DNA from 4 places in the Janthinobacterium breve genome. Region 4 is predicted to be linked to each of the others. Evidence: predicted binding sites of a transcription regulator. Region 4 holds the regulator's gene; each other region holds the start of a gene.
What was found. Region 4 encodes FNR, which switches genes on or off when oxygen is low (the NO sensors DNR and NnrR bind a similar motif). Its sites were predicted from a motif close to TTGATNNNNATCAA; they were not measured.

Region 1: ACQ4W0_RS04015 (glycine-rich domain-containing protein) is a predicted target of FNR. The motif match lies at 2,440-2,453, and genes of this name have one in related genera.
Region 2: ACQ4W0_RS20810 (universal stress protein) is a predicted target of FNR. The motif match lies at 2,334-2,347, and genes of this name have one in related genera.
Region 3: ACQ4W0_RS27130 (IPT/TIG domain-containing protein) is a predicted target of FNR. The motif match lies at 2,794-2,807, and genes of this name have one in related genera.

The regions. Positions count from the first base shown of each region.
Region 1 is NZ_JBNYXY010000002.1:255,581-260,837, forward strand. Features, by position in the region: gene ACQ4W0_RS04005 (glutamine--tRNA ligase/YqeY domain fusion protein) at 1-322, shown strand, start outside; gene ACQ4W0_RS04010 (sensor histidine kinase) at 524-2,383, shown strand; gene ACQ4W0_RS04015 (glycine-rich domain-containing protein) at 2,570-3,283, shown strand; gene ACQ4W0_RS04020 (hypothetical protein) at 3,371-3,610, opposite strand; gene ACQ4W0_RS04025 (hypothetical protein) at 3,853-4,122, opposite strand; gene ACQ4W0_RS04030 (hypothetical protein) at 4,332-4,592, opposite strand; gene ACQ4W0_RS04035 (SDR family oxidoreductase) at 4,676-5,257, opposite strand, start outside.
Region 2 is NZ_JBNYXY010000010.1:116,305-121,561, forward strand. Features, by position in the region: gene ACQ4W0_RS20790 (hypothetical protein) at 1-358, shown strand, start outside; gene ACQ4W0_RS20795 (VOC family protein) at 438-857, shown strand; gene ACQ4W0_RS20800 (TraR/DksA family transcriptional regulator) at 968-1,339, shown strand; gene phbB (acetoacetyl-CoA reductase) at 1,516-2,262, opposite strand; gene ACQ4W0_RS20810 (universal stress protein) at 2,431-3,297, shown strand; gene ACQ4W0_RS20815 (hypothetical protein) at 3,318-3,677, opposite strand; gene ACQ4W0_RS20820 (glycine zipper domain-containing protein) at 3,874-4,428, opposite strand; gene ACQ4W0_RS20825 (amino acid ABC transporter ATP-binding protein) at 4,534-5,257, opposite strand, start outside.
Region 3 is NZ_JBNYXY010000015.1:82,997-88,253, forward strand. Features, by position in the region: gene ACQ4W0_RS27125 (tautomerase family protein) at 1-5, opposite strand, end outside; gene ACQ4W0_RS27130 (IPT/TIG domain-containing protein) at 165-2,636, opposite strand; gene metH (methionine synthase) at 3,298-5,257, shown strand, end outside.
Region 4 is NZ_JBNYXY010000011.1:232,123-237,379, reverse strand. Features, by position in the region: gene ccoP (cytochrome-c oxidase, cbb3-type subunit III) at 1-82, shown strand, start outside; gene ccoG (cytochrome c oxidase accessory protein CcoG) at 87-1,469, shown strand; gene ACQ4W0_RS23190 (FixH family protein) at 1,572-2,096, shown strand; gene fnr (fumarate/nitrate reduction transcriptional regulator Fnr) at 2,100-2,858, opposite strand; gene ACQ4W0_RS23180 (response regulator) at 3,098-5,257, shown strand, end outside.

The DNA of each region.
Region 1 (5,257 bases), on a different contig from region 4:
CTCCAATTACAAGGTCAAGGGCAATATGCACTGGGTCAGCGCAGCGACGGCGATTCCTGCCGAAGTGCGCCTGTACGACCGCCTGTTTACCGACCCGCAACCGGACGCGGGCGGCAAGGACTTCAAGCTGGCATTGAATCCGCTGGCCAAGGACGTGGTGCAAGCGTGGCTGGAACCGGGCGCGGAACTGGCCCAGCCGGAACAGCGCTTCCAGTTCGAGCGCCACGGCTACTTCGCGGCCGACCGGGTCGACAGCCAGCCCGGTAAGCCCGTCTTCAACCGCATCGTCACCCTGAAAGACAGCTGGCAGCCCGCCAAGTAAGGCGCCGCACGCTCCACGAAAAAACCGCTGCGGCGGTTTTTTTTCGTTCCCAACAGAAATATTGCCTGTTGACTATATTCACGATAATTTTGTATATTAGGCAGCTATTGAGCAATTTGCAATGTCGATAGTGATTGTGCAACTCAGTACAGCCTCCGGCACACAGGCGGCACCCGATTCCTCTTCCTGATGCGGATGGCGATGTCTTCTACTGGCGGCAAACACCCCTTATCTGCTGAAAAAAAACCGCTCTGGCTGCTCGGTTTCGTGATGTCGCTGATGGTGAGCCTGCTGTTCTACATGGCCGCCTCGCTGTCGATCGAAAACGATGCCAGCGAGCTGTTCAACAATCTGGCGCGCAATACCCAGAAAAACATCAGCTCGCGCGTCAAGTCCTATGCCAACCTGCTGCGCGGCACGGCCAGCCTGTTCCGCGCCAACGAACACGTGAGCCGCGAGCAATTCCACCGCTACGTGGCCAATATCGCCTTGCAACAGAACTACCCGGGCGTGATGAATCTCAATTACAGCCGGGAACTCGACGAGTCGCAGCGCGCCGCCTTCGAAGCGGCCATGCAGCGCGACTATCCGCCCGGGCGCGACGGCTATCCGGCGTTTGCCATCCATCCGCCCGGCCCGCGCCCCCATTATTCCGTGCTGGCATACATCGAGCCGATTGCCAGCGCCCCGGAAAAGTATGGCTATGACATCGCTTCGCGCCCCCTGATCGCCGAAACGCTGGCGCAGTCGCGCGATACGGGACAGATCAGCAATTCCGGCGCACCCGTGCCGATGGACGGCCGGCCGCAGCTGACGGGCATGGCCATGCGCCTGCCCGTGTACCGCTTCGGCATGCCGACCGACACGGTGGAGCAAAGGCGCGCGGCCTACCAGGGTTCCGTCGGCATCGGCTACGACCTGGTGACGATGATGCGCAGCGCGCTGGCCGACATGCCGGTACGCAATGTCCGCCTGACCCTGTTCGATATCGACCCGCAGGCGCTTGAACAGCCGGACTTGCCGCTGGAGCTGCCGCACGATATGCGCCCCATCTTCGACAGCACGACGGCGGGCATGCATGCGCCATGGTGGCTGCCCGGCAACTCGGGGCGCTATCTGAGCAGCACGATGCTCATCGAGCACAATGGCCGCGCGTGGCAAGCGCTGTTCAGCGTGCGCAAGAGCGACGTGTATACGCGCTTCGATGCCTTCCTGCCGTGGCTGGCACTTTTGACCGGTTTTGCCAGCAGCATGCTGCTGTACATGCTGTTTCACGCCCTGACGTCGTCGCGCCGACGCGCCATCCAGATGGCGACGGGCATGACGGAGGAATTGCGCGCCAGCCAGATCCGCCTGCAGCTGTCGCACCAGAAACTGCGCCGCCTGGCAGCCCACGCCGACCGGATCAAGGAAGAAGAGCGCAAGCGCATCGCGCGCGAAATCCACGACGACCTGGGACAGAATCTGCTGGTCTTGCGCATCGATGCCGACATGCTGGCTTCGCGCACGCAGCGCCGCCACCCGCGCCTGAACGCCCGCGCCCGCTCGACCCTGGAGCAGATCGACGCCACCATCAAGAGCGTGCGGCACATCATCAACGACTTGCGCCCTACCGTGCTGGACCTGGGCGTGAATGCGGCCGTCGAATGGCAGGTGGCGCAATTTCGCCTGCGCACGGGCATCGCCTGCGAAGTCAGCGAAAGCCATGACGACATCTGTCTGAGCGACCAGTGTGCCACGGCCCTGTTCCGCATCCTGCAAGAGTCGCTCAGCAACATTTCCCAGCATGCCAATGCCAGCAGCGTGCAAGTCAAGCTGGAAAAGTGCCACGACACCGTGTCGATGAGCGTCAGCGACAACGGCGTGGGCGCGGCCATCGACGGACGCAACAAGCTGGGCTCATTTGGCCTGGTGGGGATCGAAGAGCGCATCAAGTTGTTGGGTGGCACTTTCTACATCGAAAGCAGCCCCGGCGCCGGCATGAGCGTGCATGTCAGCGTGCCGCTGGGTGCGGACGCCACCGCATTCCCCTACCAGGAAGACAGCCGGGCCAACACCTGACAGGCACGCCCCATTGAATCAAGCTCAGCTTGCATATTTTGTAATTAGATGCAATATTGATGTAGAACAACTCAGCGCCTGCCCGCCATGGGCCAGGCATTCCTCGACTACTTGCCAGGAGTACACACCCACCCCTCTCCCTTGTTGCACTGTATTTCCCACAACGCTCTTTACCAAAGGACATTCATGGATACGAACGACAGTTTCAAGGCAATTGCCGATTTGAATTTGGACGCGATCAAAGTCAAGCTGATGCACAGGGAGTCAGGCGAAGGATGGAGCCTGGAGAAAGCCAATGCGGTGGAGTTCGAATACCGGCGCTTCCTGATCCTGATGAAACAGTTTCCGGAGGAAGAAACGGCGCCGCTGATGGACGTCGATACCTTCTGGCATTACCACATCCTCGACACCCTGAAATATGCGGCAGACTGCGAGCAGGTCTTCGGCTACTTCCTGCATCACTTCCCGTACATCGGCCTGCGCGGCGAAGACGACGAAGCGGCGCACCAGCGCGTGGGCGAGCGCATGAAGCAGCTGTATGAGCAAACGTTCGGGGAAGATTATATCCGTGCAGAAACGGCGTATTCGGGCCGCGCCGTGCAGGCGGCGTATTCGGGACGCGCAGTGCAGCTGGCGTATTCAGGACGGGCTGTACAAACAGCGTTTTCCAGTGCCGCAGTGCAGGCGACAGCGTACTCGGGTCGGGCCGTGCAGACGGCTTTTTCCAGCGCAGCGGTGCAGGCGACAGCGTATTCGGGTCGCGCGACCGGGGCTGCCAACACCGCATTTTCCAGCGCGCCCGCCACACTGGCTGCAGCAGTGGTCAAGTCGTCCACGACCGGCCTGGAAATGGGGCGTTTCTATATCGATCGTCCGGTGCTGAACCGTGACACGCAATAGAACAGCGGAAAACAGGTCTGGCTGCCGCACGCGGCAAGCCTGACGTACCCAGACGGCACCTCTCAGTTTGCCGTCTGTCAGGCGCTCTTAGGCAGCCATCAACTCGCGCAGTTCACGAATGCTGAAATCGCTGATTTCATGCATGCGGATGAGGATCGTGGCGCCGATCGGCAAGGTGTTGTGACGAATCTTGCTGATGACTGGTGGCGCCACTTCCAGCGCGCGCGACAAGGCTGCATCGTTTTTCAGTTGCAGCTTGTCGATGATCGCATCGAGGACGCGATTCGGGTTGTAGGTAGGCAAAGAGGTAATTTGTTTGAGAGACATGATCAAAAATCCGTACTTGTTGTATTAGTGCACAAAGAAACCGAATGTCTCTTCTGCAATAATTCAGGGTAAACACACTAAAAAGCGCCATCAATTATGCGGCCTTTACGCCACAAACAATATAATACACGCTATTGTTGATTTTTGCGTAACTTAAAGCAAAATTGTGATAATTGAAGAGAATTGACGCACTTGGAATGTGCTAGAGGATAACTCAAATCGGAAAAATTTGCTGCAAGTCATCAATTTTTACAATGAGGAACACCGCTGTGCATCAGCCAGGCAATCGCCATGAGCGTGCTCAGGCGAGCCATGTCCGCGGATAAATGCCAGCCTTGCGCTGCCATGCCGGCCGGGGTGGCCGTCAGGCAGGTGCCGGGGAAGGCGTCCACGCGGCACCAGGCCAGTTGCCGGCGAATTTCATCGGGCGGCGGCGGCGGCTGCAGTGCATGTTCACGGCGCCGCATATAGGCGCGCACCTGTTCCTTGCTGGGGTGGCTAGTAGCTCGCATGGCTCGCTCCTGCTGACGAGAAACAGCGTCGCGCTAAGTCGTGCTAATTGTGGAGCCCGCCACAAAAGCCAGGACGCGTGACGACATTGCTCACCATATCGCCAGCGCGCCATGACGCGTTTGCGCTGCATCAAATGGCATGACCCCGGTATTGCACCGAAGGCCGCACTGCGCCATGTTCCAGCGGCCTGGCGGCCGATGGCCTGCTCTTATTTCTTTTGCTGGCGCACGCGCTGTTGCTGTTTTTCCTGCGTTTGCTGGCGATTCTGCTTGCGCTCGAACAGGGTGACCGCATCTTTCTTGGCTTGTTCGGCGGTACGCATTTCCTCATGCGCATCGTGCGGAACAAAAAATTCGGCGTCCTGCGCCGCCACGACCAGCTTGATGGCAGCATCGTCGTCGAGGTCGTACAATTCCGTCAGGACGGTGGTGACCTCGTCCAGGTATGCTTCGTAAGTGAGGGTGGTCATGCTGTAGTCCTTAGGTGAATGGCGCACCGCCGCAACGGCGCGCTGCGCGCCGGCCCAGCAAAGTGCGCAGATAACCGACCATTTTACCCGATGCTGGCCGCATCGGCGGACAGCGACTGCAAGGCATCGGCCACGCGCGCGTAGCGCAGGCGCACGCCCAGCTCGCGTTTGAGGCGGGTATTGCGCAGGCGGCGCGATTCGGACATGAACGACAGCAGCATCGGCGTGACCACTTGCTGCAGTTCGGCACGCGGCAGGCGCGGCGGGCGCGGCAGGCCGAAGGTGTCGGCCACGACATCGAAATATTCGGCCATTTTGAGTTCGCTGTCATCGCTGGTGTGATACACGCGTCCAGGCTTGCCACGCCACAGGGCCCGTTCGATGACGCGCGCCAGGTCATCGGCATGGATATGGTTGGTGTACACATCGTCGCTCGCGGCCAGGGCCGGCGTGCCTTCGCGCAGGCGCTTCAAGGGCAGGCGGTCGTGCGCATAAATGCCGGGCACGCGCAGGATGGCCACACTGGCGCTGCGGCGCGTGCCCCAGCCCCGCAAGACCTGTTCGGCATCCACGCGCCGCTTCGCCCGCGCATTCGCCGGCGCGGGCGGGCGCGTCTCGTCGACCCAGGCGCCGGCGCAATCGCCATACACGCCGCTGGTACTCAC
Region 2 (5,257 bases), on a different contig from region 4:
TGGCGCCGTCATGCGCGCCATCCGCAAGCGCGCCAGCCAGGGAGCAAACGGCATCAGCCACGGCCAGGCACAGGCCGTCTTCGCCCTGGAAGTGGCCCTGCGCCAGCAAGCCAACCAGCTGTATGCCGATGCCGCCGGGCACACGGTGGCCGGCCTGGAAACGGCGCAGCGCCAGCTCAGCGGCCTGCTCGACACGGTGCGGCTGCGCATCGCCCGCAACGACGACGTGCGGCACTGGATCAGCCTGGCAACGAGCTTGTTGCACCTGGGCAGCGCCGTCCTGGCCAGCAATCCCGAGCGCATCCTCGGCACTCTGGGCAAGGTGCGTGAGCGGCTGCAAGAGATGGCGCCGGACTGATTGAAATTGGCCAGCGAGCGCCTATACTGGGACGTCCCGCATGACAATCGTGCCGGCGGGGCGACCAGAGGAGACCAATATGCGTATCGAACCGTATTTGCAATTCAATGGCAATTGCGCGCAAGCGATGGAATATTACCGCCAGCACCTGCATGGCACAGACCTGTGCCTGATGCCGTTTCGCGGCTCGCCGGGCCAGGAGCAAGTCAAGGAAGACTGGTACGACAAGATCATGCATGGCTCCGTGCAGTTGGGGGCCAACATGCTGATGGGCTCGGACGGCGGCTGCACCGAGGATGGTGCCAAGGGCATGAGTGGCTGCTCGGTCTGCCTAACCCTCGATACGCCGGAGGAAGCGGAACGGGCTTTCGACGCACTGGCGCGTGACGGCAACATCCAGATGCCGCTGGCGGAAACGTTCTGGGCCAAGCGCTTCGGCATGCTGAAAGACCAGTTCGGCGTGGCCTGGATGGTCAACTGTCTGAAAGAACCAGCATAGAACGGCCCATGCCTGCCTGCGCCGCATCAAACGCGGCGCGGGCAGTAGCGCAAGCAGAGCGGCCAATCTTGGACTACCATAATGGAAGTAGCCTCTACCGGGTGACAACCATGAATGGATTGCCGCAAGACCAGTTGCAGCGCCTGCAGGGCGTGCTGGAGCAACGCAAGCTGGCGTTGCTGAAACAGATCGAGAACGAAGCGGCCGAAGCGGATGCGCGCGCCTCGCTGCTCAATGAAATCGAAGCCTCGCCTGCCGATAACGCCAGCGTGCACACCTTGAACGCCCTCGTCGGCGAAGCGGCCGAGCACAACTTGGCGCAGCTGGCCATCATCAAGCACGCATTGGCCAAGTTTACCGATGGCAGCTATGGCCTGTGCGACAACTGCGGCGAAGCCATCGGCCTGTCCCGCTTGAATGCGCGCCCCGAAGCGCGCCTGTGCATCGATTGCCAGACGCGGCTGGAAAAAACCCAGCGCTGACCTGGTGCTGCGGCAAGGCAAAGGGGCAAGGCATCGCTGCCCCGCCCCCTGCTTTCCATCTGCGCTGCCATGCTGCCTGTCGTCCCCCGCCAGCCTCTGTGTGCCGGCTGGGTGGACGGGTCTCCTCTACTGCCATTGCCTTGCTGCAAGCTGCACGCTTGCTTGACTCAGCTTGCTTAACTCATGTGCTGCCCGCCATTGATGGCGATATTCGCGCCCGTGACGAATGCCGCCTCGTCGGATGCCAGGTAAGCCACCAGGGCAGCCACCTCGTCCGGCTCGCCCAGGCGGCCCAGGGGAATCTGCGGCAGGATCTTCGTTTCCAGGATATCAGCCGGCACGGCTGTCACCATCTGCGTGCGCAGGTAACCGGGCGAGACCGTGTTGACGGTGATGCCGTGGCGCGCCACTTCCAGCGCCAGCGCCTTGCTGAAGCCATGCACTCCCGCCTTGGCGGCCGCATAGTTGCACTGGCCAAACGCGCCCTTCTGGCCATTCACGGACGAGATGTTGATGATGCGGCCCCATTTTTTTTCCAGCATGGGTTCGAGCACCTGCTTGCTCATGTTGAACAGGCTGTCGAGATTGGTGCGCATGACCTCGGACCAGTGCGGCAATTCCATCTTGCGCATGCTTTGGTCGCGCGTGATGCCGGCGTTGTTGACCAGCACGTCGATGCGGCCGAACTGCGCCAGCACTCTTGCCACGGCTACGCTGCAGGCGTCGAAATCGCCCACGTCGATGGCCAGCGGATGAAAATAATACTGCTGCGCCTGTTGCTCGTCGAGCCAGCTTGCCACGCGCGCATTGCCCGGCGTATGCGCCGCCACGACGGCAAAGCCCGCCGCATGCAGGCGCCGGCACAAGGCCGTGCCCAGGCCACCCATGCCGCCCGTGACCAGCGCTACCTTTTGTTCCTTCATTGCTGTCTCTCCCCGCTTGTTATGGTTGTTTTGCGTGGGATCAAGTGTAGGAGCAGTTTTTATCGCCAGCTTTGCGCCAGATCAAGTGCTCAGTCTGATGCAGTCGTGCGCGGCCGACGCCCCGGTCTGTGCCAGAATGACCGCCAATGCACAGCGAAAGGCCTGGCCATGACGTATAAGACCGTATTGCTCCACATCGACGACAGCGCCGGGCGCGCCGCCCGCATCGAAGCGGCCGCCAGCATCGCCCAGGCTTGCGGCGGCCACCTGACGGGCGTGGCGCTGACGGGCGTGTCACGCCTGCTGTACCAGAACCAGCCCGACCTCGATGCCGACCCAAACCTGAGTCTGCACCTCAACTTCCTGAGAGAACGGGCGACGCGCGCCCTCGACGGTTTCGAGGCGCAGGTGCGCGCGGCGGGCGTCGCCTCGTTCGAACAGCGCGTGCTCGACGACGAGGCGGCTGGCGGCATCAGCGTGCTGGCCCGCTATGCGGACCTGGTCGTGATCAGCCAATACAATGCCAAGGATAAATCGCCGTCCGTGATGCGCGACTTTCCCGCCTACGTGCTGCTGCATTCGGGCCGACCCGTGCTGATCGTGCCGTATGCGCCGCCGCTACCCCTGCTGGCGCAGCCGGCGGCCGCACGCAATGTGCTCATCTCCTGGAATGCCAGCAAGGAAGCAAGCCGCGCCGTGACCGCCGCCCTGCCCCTGCTGCAGCGCGCAGGGCAAGTCCACGTGGCCATCTTCGATGCCCAGGTGCATGCCGCCGAGCACGGCGAACAGCCGGGCGCCGAACTGAGGCACTACCTGGCGCGCCACGGTGTGGAAGCGCGGCTGCATTTGCTCGATGGCGGTGGCGTGCGGCGGGGCGATATCGGCGAAGCGCTGCTGTCGCAGGCGGCGGACCTGTCGGCGGACTTGCTGGTGATGGGAGCGTATGGTCATTCGCGCCTGCGCGAAACCATCCTGGGCGGCGTCACGCGCACGATTTTGCAGAGCATGACGATTCCCGTGCTGATGGCGCACTAATACCTTGGGCGAGGTTGCGGCTAGCCGCCCTGCCAGGGCTGGCTGCGGATCTTCGCCACCTGGCGCTGCGTCAGCCACTGCCACAGCTGCAGCGCGTCGCCCTGCGGCAGGGCCGACATGTGGCGCGGACTGGCCAGGGCTATTTCGCAATCGCGGTCCGACCATTCTTCAAAAGTGACTTCGCCTCCGCTAGCGACCTCGACCTGATACATCAAGCCATCGTCGTAGCCAAAGCGCAACACGACGGCGGCCCGGCTGCCGTCCGGCGTGATGGCGCCGCCGCGGTAGACTTCGGCCAGCGCATCGGCCAGCTGCGCCGGCGAGGGCGCGCAGATGTCGCGCCCGTCGGCCCGTGTCAGAATGAACCATGCCTGTGTCATGACGCGACCTCCTATTCATACTCGTTAGCATGCGAGGCAAGTATTACAGGCAGTCACCTGGGTCCAGTGTCACTTCGGGCGCACGGAAACTATCCCTGTCGGCATTGTTTACCAATAATTACGAATACTGACAAGTATCATACCTACATTTCGTGCGGCGCGGCATTTATGCATCTTGCACGGCGGGTGCGCCGATTCACGCCACCAGCACGGGAATGCTGAGCGGATCGAAGTCGTGCCAGTCGCCATGGGCAATCGTGCCTTCCGCTTCCTCGATATGCTCGGCGCCCAGCCGGTGCAGCGCCTCGAGCGCCCGTTCGCGCTCGTCGAGGCCGCCCAGCGCGACGGCAATCAGCATGCCCGGATGCCGTGGCTGGCGGCGGTTTTCACCATTCTTTTCGGGCTCGCCCGCCTCCTTCATTTTATTGAAACTGTAGAGCGATCCCACGTGGGCGCCCACCAGCGCCCCCACCACCGGACCCAGCGGCCCTGTCGCCAGCGTGGCGGCGGCGCCGATGCCGGCGCCCACGGCGGCCCCGACGGCCACGCCTTCCACCACGCCTTCCGGCGTCTCTTTGGCACCGGGCGACATGTCGCGGTCGCCACCGAGCGCATGCAGATCATGCTGGCCCGGCTGGTTGACAAAGAAGGCGCTGATGCGGCTGTCGGTAAAGCCCGCCTGGTTCAGGGCGGCGCGCGCGGCGTCGATCTGTTCCTGCAACTGAAAATGACCTGCGATGATGCGTGACATGATACGGCCCTCCTGGTAGGCTGCGGGCGCACCGTGCGCCACCTTTCCAGCGTGCGCCTGACCACCGCGAAATACCGTTCGCTTGCGCACACAGGCCGCATTTCTTCAGGCCGGCACACCGAACGGGCTGCGGATATCAGACAGGAATTGCTGCGCGCGCGCATGTTGCGGCCGCGCAAAGAAATCCTCGGGCGTAGCCCGCTCCAGCACTTGCCCATGGTCCATGAACCAGACGCGGTCGGCCACGTCGCGCGCGAAACCCATTTCGTGCGTGACGCACACCATCGTCATGCCGCCCTGCGCCAGATCGCGCATCACTTGCAGCACCTCGCCCACCATTTCCGGGTCCAATGCGCTGGTGGGTTCATCAAACAGCATCAGCGGCGGCTGCATGGCCAGCGCGCGGGCAATCGCCACGCGCTGCTGCTGGCCACCCGACAAAGCCGCCGGCATGGCGCGTGCCTTGTGCGCCAGTCCCACCCTTTCCAACAGGGCCAGCGCCCGCTCTTCCGCTTCGCGCCGGGTGAGGCCGCGCAAGCGCTGCGGCGCCAGCGCGCAATTGTCCAGCACGGACAAGTGTGGAAACAGGTTGAATTGCTGGAACACAAAACCGATGTGCGAGCGAAAGGCATTCACGTCCAGTCCCGGCGCGTGAATGTCCTGGCCCGCCACCGTGATGCGGCCCGAAGCGATCGCCTCCAGGCGATTGATGGTGCGGATCAGGGTCGACTTGCCGGAACCGGACGGGCCGCACACGACCAGCACTTCCCCCTTGGCCACGTGTTCATTGATGCCGCTCAAGGCGTGATAGTCGCCATAGTATTTGTTG
Region 3 (5,257 bases), on a different contig from region 4:
GGCATGGGATGCTCCGCAAGTGGATGAAGACCCATTCTAGGCAGACAGGATGAAAAGTGGCAGCCTCCGCCAGGCACAGGATCCGTGCAGTTTGTGCACCAATGCCTGCGCACATAAAAAAAGGGCTTGCCGCAGCAAGCCCTTTTTGCATCCAGCACCCTTGCCTAGCGGCGCTGCACCTTCATCAAACGTCCGCCCACGGACGACGACAGGCTGACCTCGAAACGCCCGCCGGCCGGCAAGGCGCTCACATCGACGCTGGCATTTCCACCCGTCAAGCCGCTGGCGACCACCGTCTTGCGGCCATCTGCGGCCACGTGCAGCACGGTCGCATAGGGCTCCGCTTGGGCATCCCAGACCAGCGCCAGCTTGCCGCTGCCTTGCGTTACCTCAAAGCTGCCATCGTTGGCGGCCTTGCTGCGGCGCGCCGAACGCTCCAGCCTGGTCAATGGCTTACCATTTGACAATACTTCCACGTCGCTGATATCGCCCGGGTTGGCGAAGCTGACGCGGAAGTGGCTCATGGCGCTGCCGCCATGGTCGGCCACGGTGACGGCATCGAAGGGCAAGTCGATAGTCGCTCCCGACGCCGTCAGGATGCGCAGGGTGTACGCCTGGCCACTGCCACTGGCGGCCGTGTCAACACGCGTGGACGAGGCAACGGCCGGGCGCAAGGCCACGCCAGCGGGCGTGATGCGCCCGGAAATGGTCAGGTAGCCATTCTCGGCCACGGACATGCTGGCGGCCAGCACATTGCCGCCCGTCACCTGCGTGCTGCGTTTTTCCAGGAATTGCTGCACCCGCGCATAGCTGTAATCGGAGAACCAGGCGCCGCTGCAATAGCTCATTACGTCCTTCATCGGCGTGCCGCCATAGACTGCCTTGCTCAACTGGCCAATGCTGCCAGCATAGCTACTGTTATACAGCGGTTGCGGTCCCAGATCGCCATTCGCATACGGGTAGTCGGTAGCCGCATTGGCCGGGCCGCCGCAGGCAACGTGGTACAGCGAATGGTTGTGGCCCAGCTCATGGACGAGCGTGGTCAGCCATTCAGGCCAGGCATTGCCAAACGGATCGACGGAGGCGATGCTGTTGAACCTGGCGTCCAGGCCGATGGCCGAAGTGAAGTAGTAGGTACTGCCAGGCGTGTTGATGTAGGCCAGGCCGGCGGCGCGTGTGGTAGACATTTTCGGCACGAAACCATAATAATAGGCACCGCTGTCTTCCAGCGCGCGCTGGCTGTCCAGCTTACCCAGGGTATCGCTCCACCAGCTGTCGGCCGTGCTGCTGCCCGGCATGCTCAGCGCAGCGTGCGTGGTGATGCTGATATTTTCCGCCGCATATGGATACACGCGCAGCAGCGCAGCACGGATCACCTCGGCGTCAGGCAGTTGCGCCACGCCATCATCCGTGCTCAAGGGCACGAGTACCAGGCGAATTCGGGCCAGGCTGGCCACCACTGGCGCCGCTTCCTGGCTCACTTGCACGCCGTCATTACCCACGGCTGTCACGCGCACGCGCACGCCGGGCAAGATCCAGCCAGCGGGCAGGATGGCACTGAAATTGCCGTTGAAACTGTAATCGCTTTTCGCCGTCGGCAAGACCGACGGACCGCTCATGCTGATGCTGCCCAGGTTGCTGCCATTGGCGGCGGTCGCAACCAAGGTCACGGCGGGACTGGCCTGACCTGCTTGCTGGGCCAGCACGGACACGCGCACGGCGGCCGGCTTGCCGCGCGTCAGGCGCAAGGCCGCATCGCTGGCGTTCAGGTTCAAGACTTGCGCGAAATCAATGCTACCCAGGGTAAAGGCCGACACCGTGCCTGCATTGACGGCAATGCGCGCAGCGGCCGACAGCATCACATCGCCCGTTGCCGAGCCTGGTGCAGACAACATCAGTTGGCTGGCACTGGCGCTGACGATGACGGCTGGCGTATTGCCCACCGAAGCCGAGCTGACCTGGTCAAGATTGCTGCCCTGCAGCGTCACCGACAAGGTCCCGCTGTTGACGACCGACGTGATCGACGTCACTGCCACGCTCGCCAAGACCTTGTACGCATCGCTGCTGATGACATCGTTGTACGGACCGCGCACCGTCAGCGCCCCCGATGCCGCACCCAAGGGCACCACCACGGTCACGCTGCCGGCAGTCTGGCTTTCCGGCGTCGCCGCCGCGCCATTGCCAAACTGCACCGCCGTCACGGCCCCCATGCCACCGCCCGCGATCGTCACGCTGGAACCGACGCCGCCCGTCAATGGCGCGACGCTGCCCACGCTCAATGGCAGGTACACATTGACGTTATAGCTGGTGGCCGCAGTGCCGCTGGCGCTGACCAAGCTCAAGGCGCCCGACACGGGCGCGCCCGGCATGACCAGGGTCACGCTGGTGTCGCTGGCGGCGCTGCTGGCAAGCGTCACGCCACCCACCTGGAAGGCCGTCACGCGGCTCAGATTGGTGCCCGTGACCACCAAGCTGCCACCAACGGCGACATTCGCCGCCGAAACGGCCGTCACGGCGGGAATCACGACAGGATTGCCCGAGGTGGTCGCCACTATGGTTTCGCCACCGCCCCCGCCGCCGCCGCAAGCGGACAGGCCCAGCATGAGAAACAATGCAACAAGCAAATGGTTTTTCATGGCTGGCATCCATGCTGATGCAGCGCGATGCCGGGGAGGACACGAGAGAAATGTGACATATCGGTGACTTTTGGTGAGAATTTAATTTCGAGGAACCAACATTATCGATCAATTCGATTCCACAAGACAACTATTAATGCTTTTGATTTAATTGGTTTTGATAATAATTAAAATACCTTCCTGGCAAACTTTATTTTCAGCATGATGGGCTTCATTCTGCATTGCCTTACACCACAATTATTTTCCTTTGCAGCTATTGCCATTCCATTCATGAAAAATAGTCGGAGCGGATACAAATAATGTGGAAATTTTTCCACAGCATAGAGGGCATGCCTTCCTGCCAACCTTGACGGAAGAATTAACATTTTGAGTATGCTTTTCAGGCATGGCACTTCAGGCGCGGCCGCGATGTTGCCACCGCAGCGCTGGCCGTGGCGCCGTTGTGTTGCTCGAACCACGGCAGACTGGCCTGCCACCGCTTTTGCTTAAAACCAAAGCAGCCTGATGCCGTATAATTTTAGACCCGGTGAAATCAGGCGATTGCCACCTTCTGCCTGCCCTACCCGGCTGGCACTCTCCGTCAGCTGATCCTGCTGACCCGCATCCGCCTCCTAAAGTCTTGTCGCCGCGCCGCCGCCCGTTTGCCTATTGAAAGCATGAAATGAACGATACCGTGATCCCCGCCATGTCCCCGACCGAAGCCACCTTGCGCGCCATTCTGGCGCAACGGATCATGATCCTCGACGGCGCGATGGGCACGATCATCCAGCAATACAAGCTCGACGAAGAAGCGTACCGTGGCGGCCCCGCCGGCCGCTTCATCGATTTCGCCGCGCCGGCCAACAGTGGCGCGCGCGAACTGTTCGTCAAGGGCAATAATGAGCTGCTGACCCTGACGCAGCCGCACATCATCCAGGAAATCCACGAGCGCTACCTGGCGGCGGGCGCCGACCTGATCGAAACGAATACTTTCGGCGCCACGACGATTGCGCAAGATGATTACCACATGGCCCACCTGGCCTATGAAATGAACGTGCAGGCGGCAAAACTGGCACGCGCCGCCTGTGATAAATATTCCACCCCGGACAAGCCGCGCTTCGTCGCCGGCGCCCTGGGCCCCACGCCGAAAACGGCATCGATCTCGCCCGACGTGAACGACCCGGCCGCGCGCAACGTCAGTTTCGACCAGCTGGTGGCCGCCTATCTGCAGCAGACGCAGGGCCTGGTGGAAGGCGGCGCCGACGTGCTGCTGGTGGAAACCATTTTCGACACCTTGAACTGCAAGGCGGCCCTGTTCGCCATCGACCTCTTCTACGAGCAAAACCCGCATGTCGTGCGCCTGCCACTGATGATTTCCGGCACCGTCACGGACGCCTCGGGCCGCATACTGTCGGGCCAGACCGTGCCCGCCTTCTGGAATTCCGTGCGCCACGCGAAACCGCTGACCATCGGCCTGAACTGCGCGCTGGGCGCCGCCCTGATGCGTCCGTACGCGGAAGAGCTGGCCAAGATCGCCGACACCTTCGTGTGCATCTACCCGAACGCGGGCTTGCCCAACCCCATGAGCGACACGGGTTTCGACGAGTTGCCAGCCGACACGTCCGCCCTGCTGCGCGAATTTGCCGACGCGGGCTTTTTGAACATGGCGGGCGGCTGCTGCGGCACCACGCCCGAACACATCGCCGCCATCGGCGAGTTGCTGTCGAAAAACACCCCGCGTACCGTACCAGCCCCGTCGCACGACTTGCGCCTGGCCGGCCTGGAACCGTTCGTCGTCAATGACGAGTCGCTGTTCGTCAACGTGGGCGAGCGCACCAACGTCACGGGTTCGAAAGCGTTCGCGCGCATGATTCTCAATGAGCAATACGACGAAGCCCTGTCCGTGGCGCGCCAGCAAGTGGAAAACGGCGCGCAGGTGATCGACATCAACATGGACGAGGCGATGCTCGACTCGCTGGCTGCCATGACGCGCTTTTTGAACCTGATCGCCTCCGAGCCCGATATTTCACGCGTGCCCATCATGGTCGACTCGTCGAAATGGTCCGTCATCGAGGCGGGTTTGAAGTGCGTGCAAGGCAAGGCCATCGTCAATTCCATCTCGATGAAGGAAGGCGAAGAAGAATTCCTGCGCCAAGCCAAGCTGTGCCGCCGCTATGGCGCGGCCGTGATCGTCATGGCGTTCGATGAAAAAGGGCAAGCCGACACCTTCGAGCGCAAGATCGAGATTTGCGCGCGCGCATATCATTTATTGCTCGATGCGCTGGACTTCCCGCCGGAAGACATCATTTTCGACCCGAACATCTTTGCCGTCGCCACCGGCATCGAAGAGCACAACAACTACGCCGTCGACTTCATCAACGCCACGCGCTGGATCAAGGAAAACTTGCCGTACGCGAAGATCTCGGGCGGCGTGTCGAACGTGTCGTTCAGTTTCCGCGGCAACGACCCGGCCCGCGAAGCCATCCATACCGTCTTCCTGTACCACGCCATCAAGGCCGGCATGACCATGGGCATCGTCAACGCGGGCATGGTGGGCGTGTACGACAACCTCGACCCGGAACTGCGCGAGCGCGTGGAAGACGTGGTGCTGAACCGCCGCGACGATTCCACCGAGCGCATGA
Region 4 (5,257 bases):
CGATTTCCTCGGCGAGTCCAAGGTACATGTGTTGTCGGCCTATGTCTGGAGCCTGTCAAATCCCCAGACGCCCGTGAAATGACGTAATGGAACCTCAAGTCATCAAGATGTATGCGGCCCGCGAGCAAATCTACCCTCGCGAGGCCAAAGGACGCTACGCTACCTGGCGATGGGTATGCGTATGGCTTACCCAGCTGGCGTTCTACGGCTTGCCGTGGTTGACCTGGAATGGCAGGCAAGCCCTGCTGTTCGATTTGACCACGCGCAAGTTCTACATTTTCGGCGTCGTGCTTTGGCCCCAGGATTTCATCTATCTGGCGGCCCTGCTGATCATCTGTGCGTATTTGTTGTTCCTCGTCACGGCCATCGCCGGGCGGGTGTGGTGCGGGTTCTCTTGCCCGCAAACGGTATACACGGAAATCTTCCTGTGGGTCGAACGCCGCATCGAGGGCACGCGCAGCGCGCGCATGGCCCTCGACAAGCAGGGCCCCTCCGTGCGCAAGGCCTTCAAGAAGACGGCCAAGCACCTGGTGTGGGGCGCCATCGCCCTGTGGACGGGCTTTACCTTTGTCGGCTACTTCACGCCGATCAAGGACCTGGCGCAGGCGGTGACCACCCTCAATTTCGGTCCCTGGGAATGGTTCTGGGTCTTGTTCTACAGCCTGGCAACCTACGGCAACGCGGGCTGGCTGCGCGAGCAGGTGTGCAAATACATGTGCCCCTACGCGCGCTTCCAGAGCGCCATGTTCGACCAGGACACCCTGATCATCACCTACGATACCAAGCGCGGCGAACCGCGTGGCGCCATCAGTAAGAAGGCCGGCAACAACGACAAGCTGGGCGACTGCATCGACTGCACCCTGTGCGTGCAGGTGTGTCCGACCGGCATCGATATCCGCAACGGCCTTCAGTATGAATGCATCGGCTGCGCCGCCTGCGTCGATGCCTGCAACAGCGTGATGGACAAGGTCGAGCGGCCACGGGGACTGGTACGCTACAGTACCGACCATGCGATGGAAAACAACTTCAGTTCGAAGCAGATACGCCAGCGCGCCATGCGTCCGCGCGTGCTGATCTACACCTCCATCCTGGCCCTGATCATCATCGCCGTGTGTACTTCGCTGGCCCTGCGCACGCCCCTGAAAATGGACGTCATCCGCGACCGCGGTTCGATGGGACGCGAAGTGGAAGACGGCATGATCGAGAACGTTTACCGTCTGCAGATCATGAACACTTCGGAGCAAACCCAGCACTTCAAGATCAGCGCTTCCGGCTTGCCGGGTCTGACCTTGCTGACGCGCGAAGAGGTGACCTTGCAGCCAACGGAAACGCTGGGCTGGCCTATCCGCCTGCGCGTGCCGCACGGCGTCGGCGAGAAGGGCTCGAACAAGATTGCCATCGAATTGCACTCGCTGGACGACCCATCGCTGCATGTGCGTGAAAGCGCGGTATTCATCGTGCCGCGCTAACAAGGAAAGGCGGACGGGGACCGGGTGCCCTCGCCGCCGCCACGAAGTTGTAGGAAGGCCAGTCCCCGGATGGGGATTGGCCAATTAATCAGGAGAAATACCATGTCCGACAGTCTCAAGCTGCAAGCCCCCGTTGCACCGTGGTACAAGCATCGCTGGCCTTGGCTGCTGATGATCGGTCCCGGCCTGTCCGTGGTCGTCGGCAGCTGCATGGCGTATATCGCGTTTACGCAGCCCGATGCGCTGGTGGTGGGTGATTATTACAAGCAGGGCAAGGCGATCAACCAGGACTTGCGGCGCGATACGATCGCCAGCGACCTGGCGATGGATACCAGCCTGTCCTATGATGTGGCGTCAGCGCGCCTCAGCGGTTCCGTGCACAGCTTCGGCAAGGCTTACCAGGGTCCGCTGCAGCTGCACCTGGCGCATGCGACCTTGCCGGAAAAGGATATCAAGCTGCTGGTGCAGCCCGATGCGGCCGGCAACTTCTCGGTAGCGCTGCCGATGCTCGAGCGCAGCCGCTGGCAAGTGCTGGTGGAAAACGACAAACGCGAGTGGCGCCTGTCCGGCATCTGGACCTGGCCCCTGCAGCGCAGCATCGCGCTGCACGCCGATGAAGAGCTGTAAGACTTACTTGCAGACGTCCGTGCCGGCCGTAATGGCTTTCAACTTGGCCGGCTGCAAGATCTCGATCTCGCGGTTGGAGACGCGCAGCCAGCCTTCTTTCTTGAATTTCGACAATAAACGGCTGACGCTCTCGATGGTCAGCCCCAGGTAATTGCCGATTTCCTCGCGCGACATGCGCAGCTGAAATTTGCTGGCCGAATAGCCGCGCGCTTCATAGCGCGAGGCCAGGTTGACGATAAAGGCGGCAAAACGCTGCGTCGCCTGCATATTGCCCAGCAACAGCATCACGCTTTGCTCGCGCGTGATTTCCTGGCTCATCATGCGGTGGAAATGGCGCAGCAGGGTCGGCATATTGCCCAGCAATTGTTCCAGGCTGGAAAACGGAATTTCACACACTTCGCTGTCTTCCAGCGCCACCGCATTACAGTGGTGGCGATCGGCGCTGATGGCGTCCATGCCCAGCAGTTCGCCGGCCATCTGGAAACCCGTCACCTGCTCTTCGCCGCCCGGATTGATCTGGTACGTCTTGAAGTGCCCCAGGCGGATCGCGTACAGATTCTGGAACGAGTCGCCGATACGGAACAACGAAGCGCCGCGCACGATCTTGCGGCGGCGGCCGATGATCTGGTCCAGCCTGTCCATGTCGCCCACATCGAGGCCCATCGGCAGGCACAATTGATGCATGCTGCAGGTCGAGCATCGCGCACGCAACGCTTCCACGTTCACTGTGGGCAAGGTGGGAGTGAGTAGCGCTTCAGTCATGTCGTTACCTTTTAGAAAATGCAATAACGAGTTTACTGCATACACGGTTGCCGTGTGCCAATTTCACCGCAATTGCGCTGAATAAACGACGTTCTGACTTTAATTATCTGGCAACATCGTCAAAAGCCCATGCGGGGAGGGCAATTTGCGCGGCGCCGCTTGCCAAGTTGATGTATTGATAGGAAAATTCCTGACAGCATTATCTGCCGCCTGTGCCGCACGGTACTGAAAAGGAAATCATGAAGCCTCTCGGCATTAAAGCAAAAGTCGCGCTGGCCACCAGCCTGACCTCGATCGCCATGATCGCGCTGGTCACCATGATCCAGTTGCAGCACATGCGCGCCGACTTCACCAGAGTACTGCTGAGCCAGCAATCGTCCCTGATCACCCGCACCGCTGCCGAGCTCGACGACAAGCTGGGCATGCTGCTGCAGATCGTCACGCTGACGGCCAGGCAGCAGCCGCCGGAATTGATCGCCCAGCCCGCCCAATTGCGCGAATACTATGCGCGCCGCTCGATGCTGGTGCTGTTCGACGACGTGCTGGTGCTCGACGCGCAAGGCGCCGTCGTGGCCGACATGCCCCTCGTCACGGGACGCGCCGGCATCAACGTTGCCGAACGCGAATATTTCCAGACCGTCTTGCGCACGCGTCAACCCATGATCACCGAACCGATACTGGGCAAATCGAGCGGCATGCCCATCGTGCAGATGGTGGCGCCCGTGCTTGGCGCCAACGGCCAGGTGGTGGGCGTGGTGATCGGCGTGCTGCGCCTGTACAAGGATAACCTGCTGGGCCGCCTGCGCACGGAAAAGATCGGCAAGAGCGGCTATTACTTCATCATCACGCGCGACGCCGCGCCGCGCTACGTGCTGCACCCCGATACCAGCCGGCTGCTGCAGCCGCGCAAGCCGAACGCCAACCTGACGACCACACAGTTACTGAAGGAAGATGGTGAAGGCAGCATGGTCAGCACCAACAGCCGCGGCGTCACGGCCGTCAACAGCTTCAAGCGCCTGAAGTCCGTGAACTGGCTGCTGGCCGCCTCGCTGCCCGTCGAGGATGCCTTCGAACCGTTCGATGGTGTGCTGTACCGGCTGGTACTGTGGAGCATTCTCGCTTCGCTGCTGGCCGCTACCGTGCTGGGCTGGGTCACCGTGCGCCTGCTGTCGCCGCTGGTGCGCCTGCGCGACACCCTGCTCGCCCTGCGCACCAGCGGCAGCCGTTTCACCCCCGTACCGGTGCAGCAGCGCGACGAGATCGGCGAACTGACGGAAGCGTTCAACGGCCTGATGAGCGAACGCGACCGCCTGCAGCAGGAACTCGAATCGCGCGCGGCGGAGCTGGAACAGGAGCGCGACCGGGCCGAGGCGGCCAACCGCGCGAAGAGCGATTTCGTGGCCAACATGAGCCATGAAATCCGCACGCCCCTCAATGCCGTGCTGGGCATGGTGTATCTGCTGGGCAATACCAGGCTCGATACGGAACAGCGCAAGTATCTGACCATGGTGCGCGTGGCGGGCCAGTCGCTGCTGGGCATCCTCAACGACGTGCTCGACTATTCGAAGATCGAGGCGCGCCGCATGGAATTGTCGCCCGTCGAATTCGACCTCGATGAAGTGATGAATACCCTGGCCACGACGATGACCATGAATGCGGGCGAAAAGGAGCTGGAACTGGCCATCGCCGTCGAGCCCGACGTGCCGCGGCGCCTGGTGGGCGACGCCCAGCGCCTGCAGCAAGTCCTCGTCAACCTGGCCGGCAATGCCATCAAGTTCACCGAGAGCGGCGAAGTGGTAGTGGCCGTCAGCCTGGCCGAGAGCGGGCACGGGCGCGCCTGGCTGCGCTTCGAAGTGCGCGACACGGGCATCGGCATGACGGAATTGCAGCAACAGCAACTGTTTTCCGCATTTTCACAGGGCGACCAGAGCATCACGCGGCGCTTCGGCGGCACGGGCCTGGGCCTGGCCATCAGCAAGCAGCTGATCCACATGATGGGCGGCGACATCGCCGTCGCCAGCAGCGAAGGCAAGGGCAGCCGCTTCTGGTTCAGCGTGCCGTTCGACATGCTGGCGCAGCCGGCCGAAACGCGGCGCATGCCGGCCCTGGGCCAGTTGCGCCTGCTGGTGGCCGACGATAACCGCACCACGCGCGAACTGATCGTCAAGCTGATCGAGGCGTGGGGCTGGCTGGCCGATGAAGTGGACTCCGGCTTTGCCGCCATCGAACTGTACCGCGAACGCCTGGCGCAGCAGCAGCCCTACGACGTGGTGCTGGCCGACTGGCACATGCCCGTCATGGATGGCCTGGCCACGGCCAAGGCCATCCGCCAGGCGGCCACCGGCCAGCGCCAGCCCATCGTGGTGATGGTCAACGCCTTCGCCCGCAACCACCTGGAA